Linked DNA regions of Pseudoxanthobacter soli DSM 19599. The protein of the gene in region 2 interacts with the protein of the main gene of each other region in a pairwise test. Links are inferred from orthologs where the notes say so. Each region holds a gene or a part of one and is shown on either strand. Other genes may lie near its edges.

Region 1 (4,164 bases), 600 kb from region 2 along the record:
ACCTCGGCGCCGCTCGCGTCATGCGGCAGGCGCTCGAAATCGCCGATCCCCAGCATGGCCGCATCGAGCCGGGCCTGATAGTCGCGCCGCCCGATTTCCACGGCGCCGAACCGGCTCAGATGCTCGGTGATGAACTGGGTGTCGAGCAGGGTGAAGCCACCTGCGACGAGCCGCGCGACGAGGTGGACAAGCGCGACCTTCGAGGCATCCCGCTCGCGCGAAAACATGCTCTCGCCGCAGAAGGCGAGGCCGAGCCTGACACCGTAAAGCCCCCCGACGAGACGCCCGCCTTCCCAGCATTCCACGGTGTGGCAGTGTCCGATATCGAACAGGTCGCGGTAGAGCCGGCGGATGCGGCGGCTGATCCAGGTCTTGCGGCGTCCGGGCGCCGGTTCCGCGCAGGCCTCGATCACGGCGTCGAAATCATGGTCGACGCGGACCTCGAACACGTCCTGCCGGACGGTGCGGGCGAGCCGGCGGGGAATGTGGAAGGTGTCGAGCGGCAGCACGCCGCGCTGATCGGGCTCGATCCAGAACAGGCTCGGATCGTCCGCGGCCTCGGCCATCGGGAAGATGCCGCACGCATAGGCCTTGAGCAGGACCTGCGGCGTGATTTCCAGGACGGCGTCGTTCTTCATGGGCAGTGCTCCCGGATGCCGTCGCCTCCCCGAACGCCTGCCGGCCGGACGGAATCATCGGGTCGGCAGCAACGGGAACAGCGTACCGCACCGGAGCCGGTCGCGAACAGACGGAATTACCCGTCGGTTCGCCAACGGCTCCGGCGGCCCGCCGGAAGGGCGGCGGTAGCCGTCGGCCCCGGGGTCACGCCTTGGCGGCGGCCTGCCGGGCGAGGAAGCCTTCGAGCCAGTGGATATCGTAGTTGCCGGAGGCGATATCCGGATCGTTCACCAGGGCCCGGAACAGCGGGATCGTGGTGTTGATGCCGTCGACGACGAACTCGTCGAGGCAGCGTCGCAGCCGGTTCATGCACTCTTCGCGATTGCGGCCATGCACGATCAGCTTGCCGATCAGGCTGTCGTAATAGGGCGGGATCAGATAGCCCTGATACACGCCCGAATCGACGCGCACGCCGAGGCCGCCGGGCGGATGGAAATAGGTGATCCGGCCGGGCGACGGCGTGAAGGTGGCCGGGTCCTCGGCATTGATGCGGCATTCGATGGCGTGGCCGTTGAAGCGCACGTCCGACTGCGAGAACGAGAGCTTCTCGCCCGACGCCACCTTGATCTGCTCGTTAACCAGATCGATGCCGGTGATCATCTCGGTCACCGGATGTTCCACCTGGAGGCGGGTGTTCATTTCGATGAAATAGAACTCGCCATTCTCGTAGAGGAACTCGATGGTGCCCGCGCCTTCGTAGCGAAGGATGCGCATCGCCTCGGCGACGCGCTCGCCGATCTGCTCGCGCTGGGCCTGGGTGATGGTCGGGGCGAGGGCCTCCTCCCAAACCTTCTGGTGCCGGCGCTGGAGCGAGCAATCGCGCTCGCCGAGATAGACCGCATTGCCCTGGCCGTCGCCGAACACCTGGATTTCGATGTGGCGCGGCTTGCCGAGATAGCGCTCGAGATAGACGGCATCGTCGCCGAAGGCGGCCTTAGCCTCCGAGCGGGCGGTCGAGAGCGCGTGATCGAGGTCGTTCTCGGTCATCGCGACCTTCATGCCGCGCCCGCCACCGCCGGCGGCGGCCTTCACCAAAAGCGGGAATCCGATCTCGGCGGCGACCCGGCGGGCCTCTTCCTCGGTACGGATCTCGCCTTCGGACCCCGGCACAACCGGCAGGCCGAGGCGCTTCGCGGTGCGCTTGGCCTCGATCTTGTCGCCCATGATGCGGATGTGGTCCGCGCTCGGCCCGATGAACTTGATGCCGTGGGCGGCGAGGATCTCGGCGAACCGGGCGTTTTCCGACAGGAAGCCGTAGCCCGGGTGAACGGCCTCGGCACCGGTGATCTCGCAGGCGGCGAGCAGCGAGGGAATGTTGAGATAGCTGTCGCGCGCCTGCGGCGGGCCGATGCACACGCTCTCGTCGGCGAGGCGGACGTGCATGGCGTCGGCGTCGGCCGTCGAATGCACGGCGACGGTCGCGACCCCGAGCTCCTTGCAGGCCCGCAGGATGCGCAGCGCGATCTCGCCGCGGTTGGCGATGAGGATCTTCGAGAACATGGTCACTCGACGATCACGAGCGGCTCGCCGTACTCGACCGGCTGGCCGTCCTCGATGAGGATCTTCGTCACCGTTCCGGCGCGGGGCGCGGGAATCTGGTTCATGGTCTTCATCGCCTCGACGATCAGCAGGGTCTGGCCCGCCGCGATCTTGTCGCCGACTTCGATGAACGGCTTCGCGCCCGGCTCCGGCGCGAGATAGGCGGTGCCGACCATCGGCGACTTCACCGTGCCGGGATTGGTCGCGGGATCGAGCGCAGCCGGCGCAACCGGGATCGCAGCCGCCACGGCGGGAGCGGCGAGGGGGGAAGCCGCCGCCGGCGCCGCCATCACGGTGGTCGGCTGGGCATAGCGCGCGATGCGGATGCGCAGGTCGCCCTGCTCGACCTCGATCTCGGAGAGTGCGGTCTCCGTCAGCAGGTCGGCGAGTTCACGGATCAGCGACTGGTCGATGGTCGGTTTCTTGATTGTCATGAGCCTTCGGAAAAATTGGGGCCTTCGGAAAGTCGGGCCGATGCGTGGTTCGCATCCGGGGGCGCGTCAGGCGGCATCCGGTATGAGGATCGCCGCCAGCGCCTCCAGGGCGAGGATGTAGCTGTTCGGGCCGAACCCCGCGATCACGCCTGTCGCGGCGGGCGCGATGTAGGAGTGGTGGCGGAAGCTCTCTCGGGCATGGACATTGGATAGGTGAAGTTCGACGGTCGGCAGTCCCACGGCGCGAATGGCATCGTGCAGCGCAACCGAGGTGTGGGTATAGGCGCCGGCATTGAGCGCGATGCCCTTCGCGCTGTCGGCCGCTTCGTGGATCCAGTCGACCAGCACGCCTTCGTGGTTCGACTGGCGGAAGTCCACACTGAGGCCGAGCCGCGTTCCCGCCGCCTTGCACCGCTCCTCGATCTCCGCGAGCGTGGTGGCGCCGTAGATGCCGGGCTCGCGCTTGCCGAGGCGGTTGAGGTTCGGTCCGTTGAGGACGAGGATCGGAACCATAAGCCGGATCACCAGAAAGGCCGGGCCGGTCTGTGCCGCCGGCCATAACGTCGAACTCGGTCGCGACACCGTCCCCGGCGAAGCGGCCGCATGCTTGTCGGTCGAAGCGCCGCGGACGATCCGTCGCGCCACCGGCCTCCGTGGAGGCGGCTATCTTATAGGCGCAAGCGGGCCGCGAGGAAATGGGGTACTCGCGGTGCTCCTGCCGCGCCGCGCGGCGGTTGTGCCGACGAAAAAGGGCGGCCCGACGGCCGCCCGATCCCAGTCGCGCCGAGGCGCCGCATCAGCAGGACGAGGTACCCCCGCACTTGCGGACGGTGTCGATGCGCTCTTTCAGCGCCGCGACGCCCACGGCGCCGGGCAGGACGGCATCGCCGATCACGTAGGAAGGCGTGCCGGAGATCTGGAGAAGCTGCGCGAGATTGTGGGTTTCCTGGAGGGTATCCTCCACGTCCGGCCCCTTCATCGCCGCTTCGAGCTTGCTGCCGTCGATCCCGAGCTTTTCGGCGACCTGGAGCGCGCGCTTGCCGTCCGCCTGGCCCTTCATCGCGAACATCGCGCGATGGAATTCGGCGTAACGATCCGGCGCCACGTCCTTCACGGCGATCGCGACGCGCGCGGCTTCGACCGAGCCTTCCGTCAGGATGGGGAATTCCTTCAGCACGACGCGCAGCTTCGGATCCTGGTCGATCAGCGCGAAGGTGTCTTCCACCGCGCGCCGGCAGTAGCCGCAATTGTAGTCGAAGAACTCGACCAGCGTGACGTCGCCCTGCGGGTTGCCGAGCACGACCTGGTTCTTCGAATTGAGCAGCGTGTCGCTCTGCGCCTTGATGACGTCCTTCTGCGCTTCCTCCGCGGCAACTTCCTGCCGCTTCTGCAAGGCGCTGCTGACCTCGACGAGGATGTCGGGGTTGGCGATCAGATAGTCGCGCACGATCTTCTCGATGTCGGCGCGCTGCTTGGCGTCGAACGACGTCACCGGGCCGGAATCGGCCGCCAG
Region 2 (5,960 bases):
GGGCGAGGTGTGCTAATTCCGCGCGCGGTGAGAAGCGGCGTCGAAGACCTGCCATGCGGGCCTTGGCGCCGCTTCGCTCGTTTCGCTTCCGGCGATGCCGGTTTTATTTGCGATGCGCGCCGCACCACTTGCCCGAAGTCCCATTTGTTGGGGTATGCACCAATGGCCATCGTGACCGAAAAGGCCGCCCAGGCGGCCGAAGCCGATTTCTTCACCCGTTCGCTCGCCGAGTCCGATCCGGAACTGTTCGGCGCCATCGAGCACGAGCTCGGTCGCCAGCGCGAGGAAATCGAACTGATCGCTTCCGAGAACATCGTCTCCAAGGCGGTGCTCGAGGCCCAGGGTTCGGTCCTGACCAACAAATATGCCGAGGGTTATCCGGGTAAGCGCTATTACGGCGGCTGCCAGTTCGTCGACATCGCCGAATCGCTCGCGATCGAGCGCGCCTGCAAGCTGTTCGGCGCGAAGTTCGCGAACGTCCAGCCCCACTCCGGCGCCCAGGCGAATCAGACCGTGTTCCTCGCCGCGCTCCAGCCGGGCGACGCCTTCCTCGGCCTCGACCTCGCCGCCGGCGGGCATCTCACCCACGGCTCGCCGGTCAACATGTCCGGCAAGTGGTTCCGCCCGGTGCCCTATCACGTGCGCCGCGACGACGAACTGATCGATTACGAAGAGATCGCGCACCTCGCCCGCACCGAGAAGCCGAAGCTCATCATCGCCGGCGGCTCGGCCTATCCGCGCGTGATCGACTTCGCGCGCATCCGCGCCATCGCCGACGAGATCGGTGCGCTGTTCATGGTCGACATGGCCCACTTCGCCGGCCTCGTCGCCGGCGGCGTGCATCCGAACCCGATGGAGCACGCACACGTCGTCACCACCACCACCCACAAGACCCTGCGCGGCCCGCGCGGTGGCATGGTGCTGACCAACGACGAGGCGCTGGCCAAGAAGATCAACTCGGCGGTGTTCCCGGGCCTGCAGGGCGGCCCGCTGATGCACGTCATCGCCGCCAAGGCGGTGGCCTTCGGCGAGGCGCTGCAGCCCTCGTTCAAGACCTATGCCGCGAACGTCGTCACCAACGCCAAGGCACTCGCCGAAACCCTCGCCGGCCACGGCTTCCGCATCGTCTCCGGCGGCACCGACACGCACCTGATGCTGGTCGACCTGCGGCCGAAGTCGCTGACCGGCAAGGTCTCGGAGATCGCCCTCGGCCGCGCGCACCTCACCTGCAACAAGAACGGCATCCCCTACGACCCGGAGAAGCCGTTCGTGACCTCGGGCATCCGTCTCGGCACCCCGGCGGGCACCACGCGCGGCTTCGGCGAGGCGGAGTTCCGCCAGATCGGCGACATGATCGCCGAGGTGCTCGGCGCGCTGTCGCAGAAGGGCGCCGAGGAAGACTCGCTGGTCGAAGGCAAGGTGCGCAACGAGGTCGCTGCGCTCGTCGCCCGCTTCCCGCTCTACCGCTGACGGAGATCCGATGCGGTGCCCCTATTGCGGCGGTGACGACACCCAGGTGAAGGATTCGCGGCCCAGCGAGGATGGCGCCGCGATCCGTCGCCGGCGGGTGTGCGTCACCTGCGGCGGACGCTTCACGACCTTCGAGCGCGTGCAGCTGCGCGAGCTCACGGTCCTGAAGCGCTCCGGCCGCCGCGTGCCGTTCGACCGCGAGAAGCTGATGCGTTCGGTCCTGACCGCGCTGCGCAAGCGGCCGGTCGATGCCGAACGCGTCGAGCAGATGGTGTCCGGCGTGGTGCGCCGGCTCGAAAGCCTCGGCGAAAACGAGGTCACCTCCGAGCAGATCGGGCTGATGGTGATGGAAGCGCTGCGGGCGGTCGACGATGTCGCCTATGTCCGCTTCGCGTCCGTTTACCGCGACTTCCGCGAAGCGAAGGACTTCGGCGCCTTCCTTGAGGAGTTCGTTCCGCGGGGCGACGATTGACGCCCCGCCGGAATGAGGCCATGCTGGTATTGCCAGCCGACGACAATCGGGAATGACTGCGCCGGGTCCTCCAACGGGATCCGGTTATTGTTCTCGGCGGTTTTAAGCAGATTAAAAGCCTTTTAGTTTTCATGCTTTTACTCGGCGGACCCCCCGACACGTCGAGCGGCCTCGCCAGACACTCGAACGCCCCCGCCGCGGCGGAAGCGGGCGTTCCGGACGAGGGCCGACGCCGCGATGAAATCGCCTGAACTCGATCGCCGCTTCATGGCGGCGGCGCTTTCCATCGGCCGCCGCAATGCCGGCCGCACCTGGCCCAACCCCTCGGTCGGGGCGATCGTCACCCGCGACGACGGCGCCGGCCCGACCGTGATCGGCCGCGGCGTGACCGCGCCCGGCGGCCGTCCCCACGCCGAACCCCTCGCCCTTGCCGAAGCCGGGGACGCCGCCCGCGGCGCCACCGCCTACGTCACGCTGGAGCCCTGCAGCCATCAGGGCCGTACCGGCCCGTGCGCCGTCGCGCTCCGTGACGCCGGCGTCGCGCGGGTGGTGACGGCGATCGAGGACCCGAACCCGCTCGTGGCGGGCCAGGGCCACGCCATCCTGCGCGAGGCCGGCATCGAGGTCGTCACCGGCATCCTCGCCGAGGAGGCCGCGCGCGACCACGCGGGCCATATCCGGCGGGTGCGCGACGGCCGCCCGCACGTCCGGCTGAAGATGGCAATGTCGTCCGACGGCTTCGTCGGGCGCGAGGGCGCCGGCCAGATCGCGATCTCCTCGCCCGAGGCGCTCGATTACGTCCACGGCCTGCGCACCTCGACCGACGCCATCCTCGTGGGCATCGGCACCGCGTTGAGCGACGACCCGTCCCTCACCTGCCGGCTGCCCGGCCTCGTCGACCGCTCGCCGGTGCGGGTGGTGCTCGACAGCGCGGGACGTCTGCCGGTCGATTCGAAGCTCGTGCGCACCGCCGGCGACGCACCGCTGTGGATCGTGACCACCCACCGCACCGATCCGGCGCTGGTGGCGGCGTGGCAGGAAAAGGGCGTCACCGTGCTGCCGGTCGACGCGGACGACAGCGGCCGCGTCTCGCTCCCCGCCGCGCTCGCGGCGGTGTCGGCGCAGGGCATCACGTCCGTTCTCGTCGAAGGCGGGCCGCGGGTTGCAAACGCGCTGCTCGATGCCGATCTGATCGACGAAATGATCTTCGACGTCTCGCCGATGGCCATCGGGGCCGGCGGCATCCCCGCCTTCTCCGGCAAGCCGCCGGAGGCCGTGCCGGAAGACCCGCGATTCGTCCAGATCGGCGACCGGCGCCTCGGCGTCGATCGCGTCCTCCGGTTCTGGCGCAAGGAGCGCAGCTGATGTTCACGGGAATTGTCACCGATGTCGGCGAACTCGCCGAGGCGGCGGCCGACAACGTGGTCAAGCGACTGGTGGTTCTGAGCCGCTATGAGGCCGAAACCATCGACATCGGCGCCTCGATCGCCTGCGACGGCGTCTGCCTGACGGTGGTGTCCCGCGCGCCGCGCGCCGACGGCCTCACCGAGATCGCCTTCGATGCCGGTCCCGAGACGCTCGCCGTCACCACCGTCGATGGCTGGCAGCCCGGCCGCCGGATCAATCTGGAACGCGCGCTCAAGATCGGCGACGAACTCGGCGGCCACCTCGTCTCCGGGCACGTCGACGGCCTTGCGACCGTGGTCGCGCGGGAGGATATCGGCGAGACCACCCGCTTCACCTTCCGCACCGCGCCGGAACTCGCCCGCTTCGTCGCCGTGAAGGGCTCCGTCTGCCTCAACGGCACGTCGCTGACGGTGAACACGGTCGATGGCAACGATTTCTCGGTGCTGCTCATCCCGCACACTCTCGCGGTGACGAACTGGGACGAGACGGCGCCGTCGGACCGCATCAATATCGAGGTCGACCAGATGGCGCGCTACGTCGCCCGCCTTCAGGAGGCTGCGGCCGCCGCCTGACCGGCGCGCTCATCCAAAGGGCCGACTGTGAATCGAAAACCCCGCCGTGCGGCAGCACGGCGGGGTTTTCTCGTTCTCGGGCACAATGAAGCCGGTCAGGCGGCGCGATCCGGCCGGAAAGCGCCCTCGCCCGCCGGGCTGGAGCATATCCCGTTCAGATCGGATCGATCTGAACGATAAGGATATGCTCATGCTTTTGAATCTGGAGCGATTTCTTGTCGATCTGATGATTCCATCAGATCGGAAAGCGCTCTAGACGCCGTCACTTCGTGACGGAGACCGCGATCGACTGCAGGAACGTCACCTGGATGAGGTCGCCCACCTTCACCTTGGCGAGCTTCTCCTGGTGCTTCTGCTGCACGGCGCTCAGGGTATAGAGGCGGCCTTCCGGACCCTTGATGGTGGCGGTGTGGGCCTTGGCGTCGAGCCGCACGATCTCGCCAGTCACGGTGATCGCGTCCACGAGCCCGGCGCTGGGCTTCTGGCCGGGAGCGGCCTTGCCGGCGATCTGCGTCACCGAGACGCTCGGCCCGGCGCCCTTGGCCGGCTTGGCGATGTCGGCGACAAGGGCGTCGGTGCGGGTGATGGTGACGGTGTCACCGACGGCGATCTGGTTGAAGTTCTTCACCGCGTCGCCGGCCTTCACCGTGGCGAGGTTGCCGTCCGGCCCCTTCAGCGTCACCTGGCGGGTCTTGGCATCGATGGCCTCGACGGTCGCCTTCAGGGTGGTGACCTGGACGTCGGCATCGGCCGCGAGCGGCTGGGCGGCGGCCGGGAGCGCGACGAGCGCGGCGCCACCGAGCGAAGCGGCGATCAGGCCGGCGGCGGCCAGCGTGGCGAACTTCTTGGACGATTTCCGGAACATCATATCGACGTCTTTCCAAATCGAGAATTCTGGCCGCACCGGCCTGTGCATCGAACCGGTGCGCCGCCAAACCATAGACCTCGCCCTTTATCCGTCCATGTCAAAAATTGTGAATTCTTGGTAACGTCGGGTCCACATCCGCTGGCCGGATCGACTGCCGGCGCGATGCCCGGCAAACCACCGCGAGGGGCCGGCCGATGCATGGCGGCTCCTCACCCCGAGCCGGGCTCCGGGGCACGGATCGGCTGGACAAAAGGCTCCCGTCGTGGTTCGTCTCGCGCGCGGCGTCGCCGGTCACCGGACGGCGCGCCCCCGGAGGATCAGATCCATGGCCGACGATTCAGCACCTCACGTTCTCATCATCGAGGCCCGCTTCTACGACGACATCGCCGACGCGCTCGTCGAAGGGGCGATCCGTGCGCTCGACGAGGCCGGGGCGACCTACGAGCGGATCTCGGTCCCGGGCGTGCTCGAAATCCCCGCCGCGCTCTCCATGGCGCTGGTCGCGATGGAACTCGGCGACGTGGACTATGACGGCTTCGTCGCGCTCGGCTGCGTCATCCGCGGCGAGACCACCCACTACGACATCGTCGCCAACGAATCCGCCCGCGCGCTGATGACCCTCACGGTCGACGGCGCTCTCGCGCTCGGCAACGGCATTCTGACCGTCGAGAACGACGAGCAGGCCTGGGCACGTGCCCGCGTCGACCGCAAGGACAAGGGCGGCTTCGCCGCCAAGGCCGCGCTGGCCATGATCGAGCACAAGAACCGCTTCGGAGTATGACGCAGATGTCCGAACCGGCACGCCCCGTTCCCCGGGAACAGAAACCGGCCAACCAGCGCAGCCTCGCAAGGCTCGCGGCCGTGCAGGCGCTCTACCAGATGGAGATCGCCGGCACGGATCTGGCCGACGTTGTCGCGGAGTTCGAGCTGTTCCGTCTCGGCAAGGAAATCGACGGCGAGCAATATCGCGACGCCGACGCCGCCTGGTTCCGCGACCTGATGTCCGGCGTGGTCGCCGAGCAGCGCGTCATCGATCCGATGATCCACAGCACGCTGATGGACGGCTGGCCGCTGCGGCGGGTCGATTCCATCCTCCGCGCCACCCTGCGCGCCGGCGTCTACGAACTGATCCGCCGGGCGGACGTGCCCGCCCGCGTCGTCATCACCGAAT

Evidence for each region.
Region 1: the proteins of ribD (region 2) and accC interact in binary tests that used the Escherichia coli proteins (3 or more experiments, as listed by UniProt). The link is inferred for Pseudoxanthobacter soli DSM 19599 from one-to-one orthologs.

What each region holds. Positions count from the first base shown.
Region 1 is NZ_FRXO01000001.1:876,822-880,985, reverse strand. What follows is about bases 1-2,852. They hold accC (acetyl-CoA carboxylase biotin carboxylase subunit), read right to left. Parts: upstream 2,179-2,852; coding sequence 823-2,178; downstream 1-822. Other genes in these bases: aroQ (type II 3-dehydroquinate dehydratase), read right to left, coding at 2,718-2,852; accB (acetyl-CoA carboxylase biotin carboxyl carrier protein), read right to left, coding at 2,181-2,651; aat (leucyl/phenylalanyl-tRNA--protein transferase), read right to left, coding at 1-638. Also shown: more of aroQ, read right to left, coding at 2,853-3,164; BUF17_RS03705 (DsbA family protein), read right to left, coding at 3,448-4,164. UniProt on the Escherichia coli protein: This protein is a component of the acetyl coenzyme A carboxylase complex; first, biotin carboxylase catalyzes the carboxylation of the carrier protein and then the transcarboxylase transfers the carboxyl group to form malonyl-CoA.
Region 2 is NZ_FRXO01000001.1:275,225-281,184, reverse strand. What follows is about bases 1,300-4,243. They hold ribD (bifunctional diaminohydroxyphosphoribosylaminopyrimidine deaminase/5-amino-6-(5-phosphoribosylamino)uracil reductase RibD), read left to right. Parts: upstream 1,300-2,179; coding sequence 2,180-3,307; downstream 3,308-4,243. Other genes in these bases: BUF17_RS01150 (hypothetical protein), read right to left, coding at 4,184-4,243; BUF17_RS01155 (riboflavin synthase), read left to right, coding at 3,307-3,921; nrdR (transcriptional regulator NrdR), read left to right, coding at 1,481-1,942; glyA (serine hydroxymethyltransferase), read left to right, coding at 1,300-1,470. Outside these bases: more of glyA, read left to right, coding at 163-1,299; more of BUF17_RS01150, read right to left, coding at 4,244-4,789; ribH (6,7-dimethyl-8-ribityllumazine synthase), read left to right, coding at 5,115-5,570; transcription antitermination factor NusB, read left to right, coding at 5,576-5,960. UniProt on the Escherichia coli protein: Converts 2,5-diamino-6-(ribosylamino)-4(3h)-pyrimidinone 5'-phosphate into 5-amino-6-(ribosylamino)-2,4(1h,3h)-pyrimidinedione 5'-phosphate.